4 regions of the Enterobacter cloacae complex sp. R_G8 genome follow, and region 3 is predicted to be linked to each of the others. Evidence: predicted binding sites of a transcription regulator. Region 3 holds the regulator's gene; each other region holds the start of a gene.

Region 1 (4,662 bases), 2.3 Mb from region 3:
CGCCAGCAGCGCTTCGGTCTCCAGGGCAAAGCGGTCAATGTGCTGCGCGCCCGTCAGGTGATAAGGATGCTCGGCCGGCAGTTTTTCGCGGTACGTTTCATCCACCAGATCCAGCGAGCCCGACGAGAAGTGCAGGGCGCTCTGGCCCCGGGTGATAATGGCGCAGCGCAGTCCCTGCTTCGTGAGTTTGATGCCACAGAGCAGACCCGCCAGCCCGCCGCCGACGATCACCGTATCAAATTTCATCACGCTGCTCCTTCTCAAGACCGCAAAGCCCCTGGTACACCCAGCGGGTAAATTCGCTTTCACGCAGGGCATCGCCCCAGGCGACAGGCTGAATGCCTTTCCAGCGCTCGTTTAAGAAATCGCTTAGCTGATCGAGCGACTGGGTGGCGGTGGTGGTATGAAAACGCTGCAGCAGCCCGGCGGCACGGCAGGCACACAGCTCCCCCTGACAGGTGCCCATCCCGACGCGGGTGCGGCGGCGGAGATCGAGCAGGCTATTCACCGTCAGATTCTCCACCGCGTATTGCACTTCCCCGGCGGTAACGGCCTCGCACTCGCATACCAGACTGCGGCTCAGCCGCCCTTCACCCAGCCAGACCGGTGTTCTGTCGCCATGGCGATAGACAGCCGAACCACGCAGGGGGGCAGGCAGGGAGATAATTTTTTGCAGCGTTTTCTCGGTGGACTGGCGTGAGCCGGGCAGGGGCTGTTCTGCGGTCACGCACGGTTCGCTATTGCCCAGTTTGCGGCAGACGGCATCCGTCGCCCATTCGGCCATCAGGCGGTAGGTCATCAATTTACCGCCGGTGATGGTGATGAAGCCGTCCAGCCCGTCGCGCGCGGCATGGTCAAGCAGCACAATGCCGCGGCTGACGTTGCGTCCGCTTGGGTCGTTATCGCTGGCGACAAGCGGGCGCACACCCGCGTAGGCGCGCAGGATGCGGGTCTGGGCCATTACCGGCGCCAGTTTTTCCCCTTCGCGCAGCAGGATGTCGACCTCTTCTGCGGTGACCCGATTGTAGTCAATCTCGCTGTAGTCCACGTGGGTGGAGGTGGTGCCGATTAACGAAATAGTATCGCCGGGTACAAGGATGTCTGCGTCAGACGGTTTACGGCAGCGGTTGATGACATGGTTATTAATGCGGTGGTCGAGGATCAGCAGCGAGCCTTTGGCCGGGAACATGCGCACAGATAAATCGGCGTATTCCGCGATGCGTTGCCCCCAGATCCCCGCTGCGTTGACCACCACGGCGGCATACAGCTCGCTGTGTTCGTTGTACTGCGTATCCAGGACCCGTACGCCCACGATGCGATGCCCCTCACGGATAAGTCCGGTGACCTGATGGCCGGTCAGGATCCGCGCGCTGTGCTCGCGGGCGTCCAGCATGTTGGCCGCCGTCAGACGAAACGGATCCACGGTGCCGTCCGGGACTTTTACTGCCCCGGTCAATGCCGGATTAACCGAAGGTTCGATGCGGCGTGCAAGGGCCGGGTCAATGGCTTGCGCCTGAATTCCCGCCGCCTGGCAGGCGGTAATGAAGGTTGACTGAAAGGCGAGATCGTCTTCGGGAAGCGTAATAAACAGGCCGTCGGTCGGTTCAATGCAGTGGCGGGCGATACGTCGCAGGATCTGATTTTCGGCGATACATTCGCGTGCCGATTCGCCGTCGGTGACGGCGTAGCGGGCGCCGCTGTGCAGCAGACCATGATTGCGCCCGGTAGCGCCGGTTGCAATATCATGGCGCTCCAGGAGCGTGACGCTCAGCCCTCTGAGCGCACAGTCGCGTGCGATGCCAGCGCCGGTCGCCCCCCCGCCAATGATAATCACATCGCTGTAGCGTGGATCGTGAATTGTCATTGTCATCCCTCTGTGTTCGTTTTTTATCATTTAGCCACATGAAAACTGTGGTTTGTTTGATTTCGAACACAAACGAGCGAGATTCGAAAGTGAAACGTGATTCCATGCGCTTTTTTGCGCATGTTGTCATATTTCTGTAACAATTTGTGCGTTGATTCACAGTAACAATCACCGTGATTTCTTAACATCCCCGCCTTACTGGAGTTTGGGGCAGTTAAACCCCTGTAAATTCAATACATGGCCACGGAGGCTGTCATGCTCAGTATCTTTAAACCTGCGCCGCACCGGGCGCGTCTGCCAGAGGCAGAAATAGATCCGCTTTACCGCCGCCTGCGCTGGCAAATCTTCCTGGGGATCTTCTTCGGGTATGCGGCGTATTACCTTGTGCGTAAAAACTTTGCCCTCGCCATGCCTTATCTGGTTGAGCAGGGCTTTTCACGTGGCGATCTCGGGTTCGCGCTGTCGGGGATCTCCATCGCCTACGGCTTTTCGAAATTTATCATGGGATCGGTGTCGGATCGCTCGAATCCGCGCGTGTTCCTGCCAGCCGGTCTGATCCTGGCGGCGGCGGTGATGCTGTTTATGGGTTTTGTGCCATGGGCAACGTCCAGCATCGCCATTATGTTTGTGCTGTTGTTCCTGTGTGGCTGGTTCCAGGGGATGGGATGGCCGCCATGCGGGCGTACCATGGTGCACTGGTGGTCGCAAAAGGAGCGTGGCGGTATCGTGTCGGTGTGGAACTGCGCGCATAACGTGGGTGGCGGCATTCCGCCTCTGCTGTTCCTGCTGGGGATGGCCTGGTTCAACGACTGGCACGCTGCGCTCTATATGCCTGCCTTTGGCGCCATTCTGGTGGCGATTATCGCCTTTGCGCTGATGCGCGATACACCGCAGTCCTGCGGCCTGCCGCCGATTGAGGAGTACAAAAACGACTATCCGGATGATTACAGCGAGAAGCACGAAGAAGAGCTGACGGCAAAGCAGATCTTCATGAAGTACGTGCTGCCGAACAAACTGCTGTGGTACATCGCGGTTGCGAACGTGTTTGTTTACCTGCTGCGCTACGGCATCCTCGACTGGTCACCGACCTACCTGAAAGAGGTGAAGCATTTCGCGCTGGATAAATCCTCCTGGGCCTACTTCCTGTACGAATACGCGGGGATCCCGGGGACGCTGATTTGCGGCTGGATGTCGGACAAAGTATTTAAGGGCAACCGTGGCGCAACGGGCGTCTTCTTTATGACGCTCGTGACCATTGCCACCGTCGTCTACTGGCTCAACCCGCCGGGTAACCCGGGCGTGGATATGACCTGTATGATCGTCATCGGCTTCCTGATTTATGGTCCTGTTATGTTGATCGGTCTGCATGCGCTGGAACTGGCACCGAAAAAAGCAGCCGGTACGGCGGCAGGCTTTACCGGTCTGTTCGGCTACCTGGGCGGTTCGGTCGCGGCGAGCGCTATTGTGGGCTATACCGTTGACTTCTTCGGCTGGGACGGCGGCTTTATGGTGATGATCGGCGGCAGCGTGCTGGCGGTACTGCTGCTGATTGTGGTGATGATCGGTGAAAAACGTCACCACGCGGACGTGCTGGCGCGTCGTCAATAAGGAGCATTGCCATGAAATTAACGCAATTAGCGACCGGTCTGCTGCTGGCGGGCCTGATGACCGGCTCCGCACTGGCGGCGGATAAAATCGTTATTGCCCATCGCGGCGCAAGCGGCTATCTGCCGGAGCATACGCTGCCGGCGAAAGCGATGGCCTACGCGCAGGGGGCCGATTATCTTGAGCAGGATCTGGTGATGACAAAGGACGACCAGCTGGTCGTCCTGCATGACCACTATCTGGATCGCGTGACCGATGTGGCGGAGCGTTTTCCGGACCGCGCCCGTAAAGATGGCCGTTTTTACGCCATCGACTTCACCCTGGATGAAATCCGCTCTCTGAAGTTTACCGAAGGCTTCGAGATTGAAAACGGCAAGAAGGTGCAGGTTTATCCGGGACGTTTCCCGATGGGCAAGTCCGACTTCCGCATTCATACCTTCCAGGAAGAGATTGAGTTTGTTCAGGGGCTGAACCACTCAACCGGGAAAAATATCGGTATCTACCCGGAAATCAAAGCGCCGTGGTTCCACCACCAGGAAGGGAAAGACATTGCCGCGAAGACGCTGGAGGTGCTGAAGCAGTACGGCTATACCAACAAGAAGGACAAGGTTTACCTGCAGTGCTTTGACGCCGCCGAGCTGAAGCGCATCAAAACCGAGCTGGAGCCGAAGATGGGGATGAACCTCAATCTGGTACAGCTGATTGCCTATACCGACTGGAATGAAACCCAGGAGAAGCAGCCGGACGGGAAGTGGGTGAACTACAACTACGACTGGATGTTTAAGCCGGGCGCGATGAAGCAGATTGCGCAGTACGCCGACGGCATCGGGCCGGATTACCACATGCTAGTGGCGGAGGGCTCGACCCCGGGCCACGTGAAGCTGACGGCAATGGTGAAAGAGGCGCATGCCAGCAAGATGCAGGTGCATCCGTACACGGTGCGTGCTGACCAGTTGCCGCCGTACGCTACGGACGTGAATCAGCTTTACGAGGTGTTGTATAACCAGGCGGGCGTGGACGGTTTGTTTACGGATTTCCCGGATAAAGCGGTGACGTTCTTAAAATAGTTTTGTAGGTCGGGTAAGACGAAGCCGCCACCCGACAATCAGGCTCTGCGGCCTGATGCTCTCACCCTAACCCTCTCCCACCGGGAGAGGGAACTAGGGCAATCACATCTCGATTTCTATATCACC
Region 2 (4,662 bases), 1.9 Mb from region 3:
CATCATGAAGGACATTGCGCGTTTCAATGCTCTGAAAGAAAAAAGGAATATTGTTTCTCTGAACTACGCTCAGCGTGAGAAAGAGAACAATGAGGATGACGCAACGCGTCTGGCGCGTATCAACGATCGCTTCAAACGTGAAGGCAAGCCTCTGCTCAAAAAACTGGACGATCTGCCTAAAGATTACCAGGAGCCGGATCCGTACCTGGACGAGACGGTCCATATCGCGCTTGACCTGGCGAATCTGGAAAAAGAGAAGCCCGCCGAGCAACCCGCTCCGGCTAAATAATCTCCCAACAGGCACAAGAAATTGTGCCTGTTTCTTTTTGTTCTGCATCCTTCCGTCAGGCAGATTTCCAATTGTGTAAAGTTGTGTCTTTCTGGTGACTTACGCCCGCCGTATGCTTGAAAATAGCCACAATACCCATACGATGTGGGTAATCGCATAGTGCGTTTTGTTAAACTGAGGTTAAAAGAAAATTATGATGCGAATCGCGCTCTTCCTGCTCACCAACCTTGCGGTGATGGTGGTTTTCGGGCTCGTGCTAAGCCTGACAGGAATTCAGTCGAGTAGCGTTCAGGGTCTGTTGATTATGGCGCTGCTGTTTGGTTTTGGTGGCTCATTTATTTCACTGCTGATGTCGAAGTGGATGGCGCTGAAGTCGGTAGGTGGTGAGGTTATTGAACAGCCGCGTAACGATATGGAGCAGTGGCTGATGAATACGGTGGCTCAGCAATCTAAGCAAGCCGGGATCGCCATGCCGCAGGTTGCCATTTACCATGCGCCGGATATTAATGCCTTCGCCACGGGTGCCCGTCGCGATGCGTCACTGGTTGCGGTAAGTACCGGGCTGCTGCAAAACATGAGCCGTGACGAAGCCGAAGCGGTTATCGCGCACGAAATCAGCCATATCGCGAACGGTGACATGGTGACCATGACGCTGATTCAGGGCGTGGTGAACACCTTTGTTATCTTTATTTCCCGTATTCTGGCACAGATTGCGGCTGGCTTTATGGGGGGTAACCGCGATGAAGGTGAAGAGAGCAACGGTAACCCGCTGATCTACTTCGCGGTATCGATGGTTCTGGAGCTGGTGTTCGGCATTCTGGCCAGCATCATCACCATGTGGTTCTCCCGTCACCGTGAATTCCACGCGGATGCCGGCTCTGCGAAACTGGTAGGTCGTGAGAAGATGATTGCTGCCCTGCAGCGTCTGAAAACCAGCTACGAGCCGCAGGAAGCGAACAGCATGATGGCATTCTGCATCAACGGTAAATCAAAATCGTTGAGCGAGCTGTTTATGTCTCACCCGCCGCTGGATAAACGTATTGAAGCGCTGCGTAGCGGGGAATACCTGAAGTAACACTGAAGGTTGAACATGAGCCGGGCTGGAGGCAACTCCACCCGGCTTTTTTTATGCCTGCACGCTGGGCTGAGTGACGCGCAGGCCGCTGACGATCGCGGCAAGGGTGGCCAGTGTGCCTGCGGTAATGAGCGCAAGGTGATTACCGTTTTGCCCGGCGAGGTTAAACATCAGGGCGACCAGTGCCGCACCGGTGCTTTGTCCCAGCAGGCGAGCGGTACCCAACATGCCACTGGCTCCTCCGCTGCGATGGCGCGGTGCGGAGGTGATAATGGTGTGATTATTCGGCGACTGGAACAGGCCAAAACCGGCTCCGCAGAGGATCATGCGCCAGATAATATCCAGATCTGTGGGTGACGATGGAAGCAGTGCCAGCGCAAACAGGCCTGCCGCCATCACCGCCAGCCCCAGCGCGCCCAGTAATCCTGCATGTACGCGCTCTATGAGATAACCTGCCAGCGGTGCCATCACCATCGTCGCCAGCGGCCACGGGGTGAGCAGGAGTCCGGTCTCCACTTCAGAACGTCCTATTACGCTCTGCAGGAAAAAAGGCAGAGAGACAAGGGCCAGCATCTGGGCGCAGAACGAACAAATTGACGTGCATATTGAGAGTGAAAACAGGGGAATGCGTAACAGATCGACGGGCAGTAACGGCACCGGTAACGAGAGCTGGCGGCGAACGAAGAAGACGCCAATCACCAGCAGGGCTGCGATTTCTGTGGCGGTCAGCCAAATGGACTGACCCTGCGCAAAGCCGCTCAGGGCTGTAATCAGCAGGCCAAAGGTCAGCGCATTCATCACCGCACTGGCGATGTCAAAACGGGGCATGATGCTTCTGGGGCCGTTCCCCGGCAGATAGCGCAGGGCAAAGAAGAGGGCAATAATACCCAGCGGTACATTGATGGCGAACAGCCATTGCCATGAGGCGACAGACAGTATGGCCGCCGCAATTGTCGGCCCGGCCGCCGAAGATACTGCCACAATGAAGGAGTTAATCCCCATTCCCCGTCCCAGATGACGTTGGGGATAAATTAAGCGGATCAATGCGGTATTGACACTCATCAGTGCCGCACCACCAAAACCCTGCGCAATGCGTGCCAGCGTCAGAGTATGCAGCGAATCAGAGAGGGCACAGAACAGCGAGGTCAGGGTAAACACCGCCAGCCCGCACTGATAGACCCGTCGGTAGCCGAACATATCCCCCAGAAAAGAGAAAGAGAGCAATGACACCACGATCGCTATCTGATAGGCGTTAACGATCCAGATAGAGCTGGCGGGTGAGGCATGCAGATCGCTGGCAATGGTGGGCAGGGCAACATTGGCAATTGCGCCGTCGAGTACGGCCATCGAAATACCGATGATAATCGTAGCGATAGCGCCATACCGCTGGGGTAAAGGCAGACCATCGGGCAGTTTTTTTTCCATGGTGAATAAATAGCTCAGTGTGAAATTATTCTCAAGGTAACTATTTTAGCACCGTTAACAGCGCTTTATGTCGCAGATTTGTAACGAAGTAAACGCGGATTGATTGCAGGTAGCATGACGGGAATTTATAATAAAAACCGGTTCTGATTTTTATAAAACACTCTCTATGAGGTGATGAATGGCAATTGCAGATTTGGATAAACAACCCGATTCTGTTTCTTCCGTGCTGAAGGTGTTTGGCATCCTGCAGGCGCTCGGAGAAGAGCGTGAAATTGGTATTACAGAATTGTCGCAGCGTGTGATGATGTCGAAAAGCACCGTTTATCGCTTTTTGCAAACCATGAAGTCACTGGGTTATGTCGCACAGGAAGGCGAGTCTGAAAAGTATTCTCTGACGCTAAAACTGTTCGAATTAGGCGCCCGTGCGCTGCAAAACGTTGACCTGGTTCGTAGTGCAGATATCCAGATGCGTGAGCTCTCTCGCCTGACTAAAGAGACCATTCACCTGGGGGCGCTGGATGAAGACAGCATCGTTTACATCCATAAAATTGACTCAATGTATAACCTGCGCATGTATTCCCGCATTGGTCGCCGCAATCCGCTGTACAGTACCGCTATCGGTAAAGTGCTGCTGGCATGGCGCGATCGTGAAGAAGTGAAGCAGATCCTCGATGGTGTGGAGTATAAACGTAGCACTCAGCGTACTATCACCAGCACGGATGAACTGTTAACGGTGCTCGATAAGGTACGTGAGCAGGGCTACGGCGAAGATAACGAAGAGCAGGAAGAAGGGCTGCGCTGTATTGGTGTGCCGGTATTCGACCGCTTCGGTGTGGTGATTGCGGGCCTGAGTATCTCCTTCCCGACGCTGCGCTTTTCAGAAGAGCGTCTGCATGAGTATGTTGCTATTCTCCATACCGCCGCGCGTAAGATTTCTGAGCAGATGGGCTATAACGAATATCCGTTTTAATTGCCCTTAGCATGAAAAACGCCGCAGACATTGCGGCGTTTTTTTATCAGTTGTAAAAAAGGGTCATTAACCATTATCAATGACGACGGAGGTTTTACGCAGGACCGGACAGTTGGTTAAACCGATGATCCCACTATCAGAATGCAGGTACTGTGCTGTGCTCATTCCCTGTGCGGTCAGGTATTTACACTGGATGCCTAATCCAGCAGCGTTTTCGGTGCTTCCCACAAGCACACCATATCCGGTTAACAAAAGGCCAATCCAGACTACGGCCAGTGCAATAATTGTTCGAATGATTAAATGCATCATTGCCTCTTTATCTTTGTTGTCATGCCTCAAGACTAAACGGTTTACTCTATGAAACAAGTGCATGATTCTGAAAAGGGCTTACAGGCGTTACAGTTAGTCCTTGTTTAAGATAACCGTGATAACCTGTATGCAACAGATGTTAAGACGGAGTGTGGAGTGAAAAAAATACGCTGGGTAATTCTGGTTATCGTGCTGATTGCATGCGTGGTGTTGTGGACGCAGACGATCAATGTGATGTGCGATCAGGATGTACAGTTTTTTAGCGGCGTTTGCGCAATCAATAAGTTTATTCCGTGGTAACAGGCATTTTTTCTTAAGGTGATTTCCTTCCTTCGCGCCAGTGGTAAAATGCGTTTTTTTATTGAGGTGGTGAAATGGGTGAGTTACTGAATTCAGGGCTGATGAATATGGCATCCCTGATGGTCTCTGTCATTGTTCTGGTGGTGGGGCTCGTCATCTGGTTTTTCGTGAACCGCGCGAGCTCACGGACTAACGAGCAGATCGAACTGCTGGAAGCGCTGCTCGATCAGCAAAAGCGTCAGAATGCGCTGTTACGCCGACTGTGCGAGGCTAACGAACCGGAAGAGAAAGACG
Region 3 (4,662 bases):
ACAGTCGGTCTGACAGTATCTGGGGGGCAATTTAAACGCTTATAACGTTTAAAGGCAAGGTGGGATCGTAAAACCAGAACAATATACCAGCATGAAAATACCAACCAGAATAATTCGCTAATATCATGAAAAACCCATGGCTAATCATGCGAACAAAAAAGCATCAGCCGTATAAAATTCATTCACGTTTCGCTTTACTGCAAAGCAAACGGGCCAGCAAAGGCTGACCCGTGGAAAGGTAAAATGACACACCTGCTGTCAGGCGATTTTTTTGGCAATTAATCGTTCCGGAATGACGAAACTAAAACGGGTTCCTTTGCCCAGCGTGCTTTGAATATCGAGACGGCTTTCATGGTGATTCACCGCGTGCTTCACAATCGCCAGCCCCAGCCCGCTTCCCCCGGTTTGCCGGGAGCGTGCTTTATCCACCCGGTAAAACCGCTCGGTCAGACGTGGAAGATGCTCAGGCGCAATGCCCGGCCCGTTGTCCTCGACGCTAAACTCAGCACCCACTGGCGTCTGCTGCCAGCGCACCACAATATCCGTTCCTTCAGGAGTATGATTAACCGCGTTATAGACCAGGTTAGAGATAGCGCTCCGCAGTTCATCCTCGCTTCCGAGCACCTTCAGACTGTTATCGACGTCAAAGGTCAGATGATGCTTTTTATGGCTTAAGGTTTGCGCTTCGCGTTCCACCACCCGCAGCATCATCGGTACGTCGATGGTGTCATTTAAGGCAAGCGTCGGGGCCGCCTCAATCTTCGACAGCGTAAGCAGCTGCTTCACCAGCCCTTCCATACGGTGCGTCTGCTCGCGCATGGTATGCAGCGCTTTCTCACGCGGCGCACCTTCAAGCGTCTGCTCCTGCATCATTTCCAGATAGCCCTGCAGTACCGTCAGCGGCGTGCGCAGCTCGTGGCTCACGTTCGCAAAGAAGTTGCGTCTTGCCCCTTCCAGCTGGTGCATCTGGGTGACGTCACGCGCCACCATCAGCCACTGCTGATCGCTGTAGGGCATCACCCGAATTTCAAGATGGCGACCATTGTTGAGCTTCAGATTGTGCGGACGCGAGAAATCACGTTTTTTCAGATACTGCGTGAACTCCGGGTAACGCAGAAGGTTGAGGATGTTCTGGCCATTATCGTCCGGCCAGCGCAGGCCCAGCAGCTGTTGGGCGAGACCGTTACACCAGAAGATCGTCCCCTCTTCCGTGGTCAGAATGACCGCATCCGGCAGCGATTCCGCACCGCTGCGAAAGCGTTTGATCAGGCTTCCCAGCTCGCGACGGCGCTTTTTATTACGCATCTGCATCTGGTGCAGACCGTAAAGCAGCGGCTCCCAGCTCCCGCTTCCCGGCGGAGGCGTCATACTTCTGTCAACCCATAGCCACCAGGAAAGGCGCAGCAGGTTCCAGAAATGCCAGATCAGCAGCCCAGTCACGGACGCCAGCAGAAACCACGGCAGGTATCCAAGAAAGGCCCCCAAAATGAAGGCCGGAATACAACATAAGATCAGTTCAAAGACGAGCCTTTTCCATGACAGACGTTCCAGCACGCGTCACACTCCTGTCATTGTTCAGAAACGGGTAGAAAAACGATAACCCGTGCCGCGGACCGTCTGTACCATGCGATCGTGGCCGCTCAGTTCCAGCGCTTTACGCAGGCGGCGGATATGTACGTCAACCGTCCGGTCTTCGACATACACGTTAGTTCCCCAGACGTTATTCAGCAACTGCTCGCGGCTGTAAACACGCTCCGGGTGAGTCATAAAGAAATGCAGGAGTTTGAATTCGGTAGGCCCCATGTCGAGGGGATTTTCGCCCGTCATAACGCGGTGCGAGGTCGGATCAAGGCTCAGGCCCTGCATCTCAATGACCTCTTCCACCGCCATCGGTGAAATACGGCGCATCACAGCTTTAATGCGGGCAACCAGCTCTTTCGGTGAGAAGGGTTTGGTAATGTAATCGTCTGCGCCAGTCTCCAGGCCGCGCACGCGATCTTCCTCTTCACCGCGCGCGGTAAGCATGACAACGGGGATATCGCGGGTCATCGCTTCACGCTTGATGTGTTTGATAAACTGCAGTCCGGAGCCGCCAGGCAACATCCAGTCAAGCAGGATCAGATCGGGCCAGGGTTCATTCAGCTGGTTCACCGCGCTGTCATAATCTTCCGCTTCAACTGGCTGGAAGCCATTTTGTTCGAGCACGAAGCACACCATTTCACGAATTGGAGCTTCATCTTCTACGACCAGAATACGTCTCGCCATACTTTGCCCTGTCTTATCTTATTTAAGTTACAAGTTTGTAATGCGGCGTCATTATGCGTCAGATTTATGACAGATTTATGAAAAACAGTACCACGTAAAATGGCAAACCGTTGTTTTATTACAGCGGTTATTTTCCAGCTTCTGAAAGTTTATAATCCCCATTCCCTTTTTTTGCCACGGATTCGCTATGCGCATATTACACACCTCGGACTGGCATCTGGGTCAAAACTTTTACAGCAAGAGCCGGGCAGCGGAGCATGAAGCGTTCCTGAACTGGCTGCTGGACACGGCCCGATCGCACGAGGTGGATGCGATTATTGTTGCGGGTGACATTTTCGACACCGGTTCGCCGCCAAGCTATGCGCGTGAGCTCTACAACCGCTTCGTGGTAAATCTGCAACAAACCGGCTGTCATCTGGTGATTGTCGCCGGTAACCATGACTCCGTCGCAACGCTGAATGAATCCCGCGACATCCTGGCCTTCCTTAACACTACCGTGGTGGCCAGTGCCGGACATGCGCCGCAGATCCTGAAAAAACGTGACGGTACACCGGGGGCGGTGCTGTGCCCGGTTCCCTTCCTGCGCCCACGCGATATCGTGCAGAGTCAGGCGGGGATGTCAGGCGGGGAAAAACAGCAGCATCTGCTGCAGAGCATCACTGACTATTATCACCAACAATATACCGATGCCTGCGCCCTGCGCGGTGAGCAGGCCATTCCGGTGATTGCCACCGGGCACCTCACCACCGTCGGTGCCAGTAAAAGTGACGCGGTACGTGACATCTATATTGGCACGCTGGACGCCTTCCCGGCACAACATTTCCCGCCAGCGGATTATATCGCGCTCGGACATATTCACCGGGCACAGGTCATTGGCGGTTGCGAGCACATTCGCTACTGCGGCTCACCCATTGCGCTCAGTTTTGATGAGACCGGCAAAGCCAAATGTGTTCATCTGGTGAGCTTTAACGAGGGCAAACTCAGCGCCGTGGCGTCGCTGGAGGTGCCCGTCACCCAACCGCTGGCGGTGCTGAAGGGCGATCTGGCGGCCATTACCGCCCAGCTGGAGCAATGGCGCGGTGTCGAGCTAAATCCCCCCATCTGGCTGGATATCGAAATCACAACCGACGACTATCTGCATGATATGCAGCGTAAAATCCAGGCACTGACGGAAGATCTGCCCGTCGAGGTCTTACTGGTACGCCGCAGCCGCGAACAGCGCGAGAAAGTTCTACTGGGTGCGCAACGTGAAACGCTCAGCGAACTGAAGGTGGAAGAGGTATTTGAACGCCGACTGTCGCAGGAAGAGATTGACGACACAACGCGCGCAAGGCTTAACGAGCTGTTCCGCCATACTCTGCACGCGCTTACTGATGAGGAAGACAACGCATGAAAATTCTGAGCCTGCGTCTGAAAAACCTCAACTCCCTGAAGGGCGAGTGGAAAATTGATTTTACCGCTGAGCCGTTTGCCAGCAACGGACTGTTCGCCATTACCGGCGCGACCGGTGCCGGAAAAACCACCCTGCTCGACGCCATCTGTCTGGCCCTTTACCACGAAACGCCCCGTCTGCAAAAAGTCTCCCAGGCACAAAACGACCTGATGACCCGCGATACTGCCGAGTGCCTGGCCGAGGTGGAGTTTGAGGTAAAAGGCACCGCATACCGCGCGTTCTGGAGCCAGAACCGCGCGCGAAATCAGCCAGACGGGAACCTGCAGGCACCGCGCGTCGAACTGGCGCGCTGTGAAGACGGTAAAATTCTGGCCGACAAAGTGACGGATAAACTGGAGCAAACCGCCGCGCTCACCGGGCTGGATTATGGCCGTTTTACCCGTTCAATGTTGCTCTCTCAGGGGCAATTTGCCGCCTTCCTCAATGCGAAACCGGGCGATCGCGCCGAACTGCTGGAGGAGCTGACCGGTACGGAGATCTACGGCCAGATTTCAGCAATGGTGTTCGAGAAACATAAAGCCGCCCGTACCGCGCTTGAGAAGTGCGAGGCGCAGGCCGCAGGCGTGGTGCTACTGAGCGAAGCGCAACAACAGCAGTTACAGCAGAGTTTGCAGGCACTTACTGAGGAAGAGAAAACCCTGCTGACTCAGCAGCAGAACCAACAGCGAGATTTTCAGTGGCTGACGCGCAACGACGAGCTTATTCGCGAGCAACAGCGCGTCATGCTCATGCAACAGCAGGCGCAGCAGGCCCTGACGGAGGCCGCGCCTGAGCTGGCAAAGCTCCAGCTTGCGCAGCCCGCCGCCCAGCTTCGCCCCCTGTGGGATAGCCAGCAAGAGCAGACCACGCGCCTCGGGCAGACAAAACAGCGCATTGTCGAAGTAAATACTCGCTTACAGGCCAAAACCGCGCAGCGCTCGCGCATCCGACTTACGGCACTGCGT
Region 4 (4,662 bases), 400 kb from region 3:
TCGCCATTACCGCTTAACGCTATATAAATATGTATATAGCGACCTGATCGTGCATTTTCGTTACAGAATACGCCAAAACAGCAGATTCGCATTGATATACGTCATTTTGCCCTGGCTGAGGCATCGTCTTTTAGGGGTAGTTAGGGTACTGTTACGCAGATCGAACGTGATAAGGAATATGTATGCGCAATCGCACTTTTGCGGATCTTGACCGGGTAGTGGCACTGGGCGGAGGCCACGGTCTGGGCCGTGTGATGTCTTCTTTGTCGTCACTCGGGTCAAGACTGACAGGGATAGTAACAACAACGGATAACGGCGGCTCTACGGGGCGGATCCGACGTGCAGAAGGCGGAATTGCCTGGGGCGATATGCGTAACTGCCTGAACCAGTTAATTACCGAACCGAGCGTCGCCTCGGCGATGTTTGAGTACCGTTTTGGCGGTAATGGGGAACTTTCCGGACATAACCTTGGAAATTTGATGCTTAAAGCGCTGGATCACCTGAGCGTGCGCCCGCTGGAAGCGATCAATCTCATCCGTAATCTGCTCAAAGTGGATGCGTTCCTGATCCCGATGTCTGAACAACCGGTCGATTTGATGGCCATCGACGTGGAAGGGCATGAAGTATACGGCGAAGTGAACATCGACCAGCTTACGCTGCCGCCGAAAGAGCTGATGACTTACCCGGCCGTTCCCGCCACGCGCGAAGCGGTTGAGGCCATCGCCGAGGCGGATTTGATCCTGATTGGCCCGGGCAGTTTTTACACCAGCCTGATGCCGATTTTACTGGTGAAAGAGCTGGCGCAGGCCCTGCGCAGAACGCCCGCCCCGATGGTGTACATCGGTAATTTAGGCCGCGAATTGAGTCCGGCAGCGGCCAGCCTGTCGCTTGCGGATAAACTGGAGCTGATGGAGCAGTACGTCGGGAAGAAAATCATCGATGGGGTTGTCGTAGGACCGAAAGTCGATGTGTCGGGTATTGGCAATCGCGTGGTGATTCAGGAGCCGCTGGAAGCGAGCGACATTAAATACCGGCATGACCGTCACCTGTTGCGTGACGCGCTGGAGAAGGCGATTCAGGAGTTGGGTTAGGCTCGTTTTGTGCGGCCTGATGCCCTCACCCGGCCCTCTCCCACAGGGAGAGGGCGAAAACACGCTGCTTTACCTAAGATGCGGCGATGAAAAGATCCCGCAACTGATGCAACTGGTCGCGAATTTGCGCTGCCTCTTCGAACTCCAGGTTCTGGGCGTGCTGCATCATCTGCGCTTCCAGCTCGTGGATTTTCTGCTGCAGCGCTTTCGGCGTCAGCGCGACGGTATCTTCCTCCACCACGGAACGCGCCTTGCCGCGTCCTTTCGCTTTGGTCTTCGCAATGTTCTGACCCAGCGCCAGAATATCCACCACCTTCTTGTTCAGACCCTGCGGCGTAATGCCGTGCTCTTCGTTGTAGCGCTGCTGTTTCTCGCGACGGCGTTCCGTTTCGCCAATCGCTTTCGCCATCGACGGGGTGATTTTATCGCCGTAGAGAATCGCTTTACCGTTGACGTTACGCGCGGCGCGGCCAATGGTCTGGATCAGCGAGCGCTCTGAACGCAGGAAGCCCTCTTTGTCGGCGTCAAGGATGGCCACCAGCGAGACTTCCGGCATATCCAGACCTTCTCGCAACAGGTTGATCCCTACCAGCACGTCAAACTCGCCCAGACGCAGGTCGCGGATAATCTCCATACGCTCCACGGTATCGATATCCGAGTGCAGATAACGCACCTTCTCGCCGTGTTCTTCCAGGTATTCAGTCAGGTCTTCCGCCATACGTTTGGTCAACGTGGTGACCAGCACGCGCTCGTTGATTGCCGAACGGGCGCGGATCTCGGAGAGCAGATCGTCCACCTGGGTCGCAACCGGACGCACTTCAATGACCGGATCCAGCAGCCCGGTTGGACGAACCACCTGATCAACCACCTCATCGCCCGATTTCTCCAGCTCGTAGTTGCCCGGCGTCGCCGAAACGTAAATGGTTTGCGGTGCCAGCGCTTCAAACTCTTCAAACTTCATCGGACGGTTGTCCAGCGCCGACGGCAGGCGGAAGCCGTACTCCACCAGCGTCTCTTTACGCGCGCGGTCACCGCGATACATCCCGCCGATCTGCGGGATCGTGACGTGGGATTCGTCGATCACCAGCAACCCGTCCGCCGGAAGGTAGTCAAACAGCGTCGGCGGCGGCTCGCCCGGCCCACGACCGGAGAGCAAACGTGAGTAGTTTTCGATACCGGAGCAGTAGCCCAGCTCGTTCATCATCTCCAGATCGAACTGGGTACGCTGGCTTAAGCGTTGCTCTTCGAGCAGCTTGTTGTTCGCCAGCAGCACCTTACGGCGTTCCGCCAGCTCCTCTTTGATCTCTTCCATCGCCTGCACAATACGCTCGCGTGGTGTTACGTAGTGCGTTTTTGGGTAGATGGTGTAGCGCTGAACGACGGACTCGACGTGGCCTGTGAGCGGGTCAAACAGCGACAGGCGCTCCACCTCTTCATCAAACAGCTCAACGCGCAGTGCAATATCGTCCGATTCCGCCGGGAAGATATCGATAACCTCGCCGCGCACGCGGAACGTACCGCGCTGGAACGCCTGGTCGTTACGGGTGTACTGCAGCTCCGCCAGACGGCGCAAAATCGCGCGCTGATCGATAATCATCCCCTGCGTCAGGTGCAGCATCATCTTCAGGTAGAGATCCGGGTCGCCCAGACCGTAGATGGCAGACACCGATGCGACCACCACCACATCACGACGCTCCAGCAGCGCCTTGGTCGCCGACAGACGCATCTGCTCAATGTGTTCGTTCACCGAGGCATCTTTCTCGATAAAGGTGTCAGAGCTCGGCACATAGGCTTCTGGCTGGTAGTAATCGTAATACGAGACGAAATACTCGACGGCATTCTCCGGGAAGAACTCTTTCATCTCGCCGTACAGCTGCGCCGCCAGCGTTTTGTTGGGCGCCAGCACCATGGTGGGGCGTTGCAGGTCAGCGATAACGTTGGCGATGGTGAAGGTTTTCCCCGAACCGGTCACCCCCAGCAGCGTCTGGTGTGCCAGCCCATCTTCCAGCCCTTCTTCAAGACGACGGATCGCCTCAGGCTGGTCGCCTGAAGGACGGAAAGCGGAATTCAATTTGAACGGTTTACTCATGGGCGACAACCTGGTGATGTAAAAAGCGGCAGGTGAGTAATTTTACTCGTTGTGGCCAGGAATGCCAGTAAAAAACACTGGATGAAAAACCAGTAGCATGTCAGGATATTTAGCATAGCGCCCGGATGATTAGCGCGTTCCCGGTCAAAATTTAGACGGAGACAACATAAAACACCAGTCCTACCCGGTTATCCCCAGAACATTTTCATTTTTAACATTTGTCAAGTCAGGTAATGATAGTTTTATGGCAACAGGTGACACTTTCATTACGGCAATTGATTTTATCTAACCAATTAAATAATAAGCGATATTTTCTTGAGCCGTGTTTCGCGTCAATTTGGGCGTAAGCCGCGTCTTCTCTCGCTTATCGCGTGTTTTCTAACTCTAATGCACATGGTTATCCACAGGAATAGTGGATAACTGCGTCCAGCCCATGCAGACTGCCGCTCAGCAAATTCCCGGTTTTTCCCACGAAGCGGCGACAAAAAATTTTTATAGCTAATTTTTGCTGATAATCAGTTGAGTCATTCATAACCAACCGATGAGATCTTGCTCACATTTCAGCCATTTCGGGCCCTGCACCACCGCTAACAGTTCCGGCACTGAGACAGTGCAATCAGGTTATCGATCGGTCGTTTTGCGACGGCATTATCCTAAAAAAGCCGCTTTTTTAATCAGTTCAACGGTTCTGGCAGGAGATTTGCAGATTCATTAACGAGCCTCACCCACATACCTTTTTAAGGAGAGAAAGATGTTGAGTCTGCGTGCAGTCAATCAGTTTTACGGAAACCAACATACGCTATGGAATGTCGATTTGGATTTACCACAGGGCTTATGCACAGGGGTGGTTGGCCTGCCCGGCATGGGGAAAACCACCCTCATCAACTGCATCACCGGCGCGTTACCGGTCGAGAGCGGAACCATCGTCTGGCACGAAGCCGGTGCGCCACCCTGCGATTTACTGCGTCAGAGGCCGGATCAACGCGTGCTGCCGGGGATTGGCTACGTGCCACAGGACCGACGGATTTTTTCGCAACTGACCATTGAGGAAAACTTGCACATCGCCATGCGGGCGACGGGGGCAACGGACTCGGGCGCAAAAAGCGATGTCTATGACCTGTTCCCGCAACTGTGGGCACTGCGACAGATTCGGGCGAACGGGCTTTCCCCGGACGATCAGTATCAGCTGGCGCTGGCTAACGCGCTGGTCAACCGACCGCGGGTATTGATTCTGGATGAGCCACTGCAGGGCGCAGGGTACAGCTTTGCTCAGAAGCTGGGCCATCTGCTGGCGCGACTCAATCGTGAGCTGGGGATGACGGTGTTATTAGCCGAGCAGCAGCTGTCGTTTATCCGCCGGGTAGCGGATCGCTTCTGTATGCTTTATCGCGGGCGTAACGTGGCCCAGGGCCACGTTACCGAGCTGGATGACGAGCTTATTGCCCACTGGATGTCGCGGGAAGCAAGACACTGAGGTCGAGG

The links. Region 3 encodes PhoB, which activates phosphate uptake and scavenging genes when phosphate is short. Its sites were predicted from a motif close to CTGTCATAAAACTGNCNNAT; they were not measured.
Region 1: the regulator PhoB is predicted to act here: its motif matches at 1,988-2,007, upstream of glpT (glycerol-3-phosphate transporter).
Region 2: the regulator PhoB is predicted to act here: its motif matches at 2,857-2,876, upstream of kdgR (DNA-binding transcriptional regulator KdgR).
Region 4: the regulator PhoB is predicted to act here: its motif matches at 3,412-3,431, upstream of uvrB (excinuclease ABC subunit UvrB).

The regions. Positions count from the first base shown of each region.
Region 1 covers NZ_CP102246.1:1,698,234-1,702,895, forward strand. Annotated here, with positions in the region: gene glpB (glycerol-3-phosphate dehydrogenase subunit GlpB) at 1-246, opposite strand, end outside; gene glpA (anaerobic glycerol-3-phosphate dehydrogenase subunit A) at 236-1,864, opposite strand; gene glpT (glycerol-3-phosphate transporter) at 2,120-3,472, shown strand; gene glpQ (glycerophosphodiester phosphodiesterase) at 3,484-4,536, shown strand; gene yfaE (class I ribonucleotide reductase maintenance protein YfaE) at 4,639-4,662, opposite strand, start outside.
Region 2 covers NZ_CP102246.1:2,163,214-2,167,875, forward strand. Annotated here, with positions in the region: gene prc (carboxy terminal-processing peptidase) at 1-289, shown strand, start outside; gene htpX (protease HtpX) at 483-1,364, shown strand; gene NQ842_RS10275 (MFS transporter) at 1,416-2,789, opposite strand; gene kdgR (DNA-binding transcriptional regulator KdgR) at 2,968-3,759, shown strand; gene NQ842_RS10285 (YobH family protein) at 3,826-4,065, opposite strand; gene mgrB (PhoP/PhoQ regulator MgrB) at 4,225-4,368, shown strand; gene NQ842_RS10295 (YebO family protein) at 4,443-4,662, shown strand, end outside.
Region 3 covers NZ_CP102246.1:4,042,280-4,046,941, forward strand. Annotated here, with positions in the region: gene phoR (phosphate regulon sensor histidine kinase PhoR) at 259-1,554, opposite strand; gene phoB (phosphate response regulator transcription factor PhoB) at 1,576-2,265, opposite strand; gene sbcD (exonuclease subunit SbcD) at 2,453-3,658, shown strand; gene sbcC (exonuclease subunit SbcC) at 3,655-4,662, shown strand, end outside.
Region 4 covers NZ_CP102246.1:3,637,963-3,642,624, forward strand. Annotated here, with positions in the region: gene yvcK (uridine diphosphate-N-acetylglucosamine-binding protein YvcK) at 183-1,091, shown strand; gene uvrB (excinuclease ABC subunit UvrB) at 1,165-3,180, opposite strand; gene NQ842_RS17280 (ABC transporter ATP-binding protein) at 3,932-4,654, shown strand; gene bioD (dethiobiotin synthase) at 4,617-4,662, opposite strand, start outside.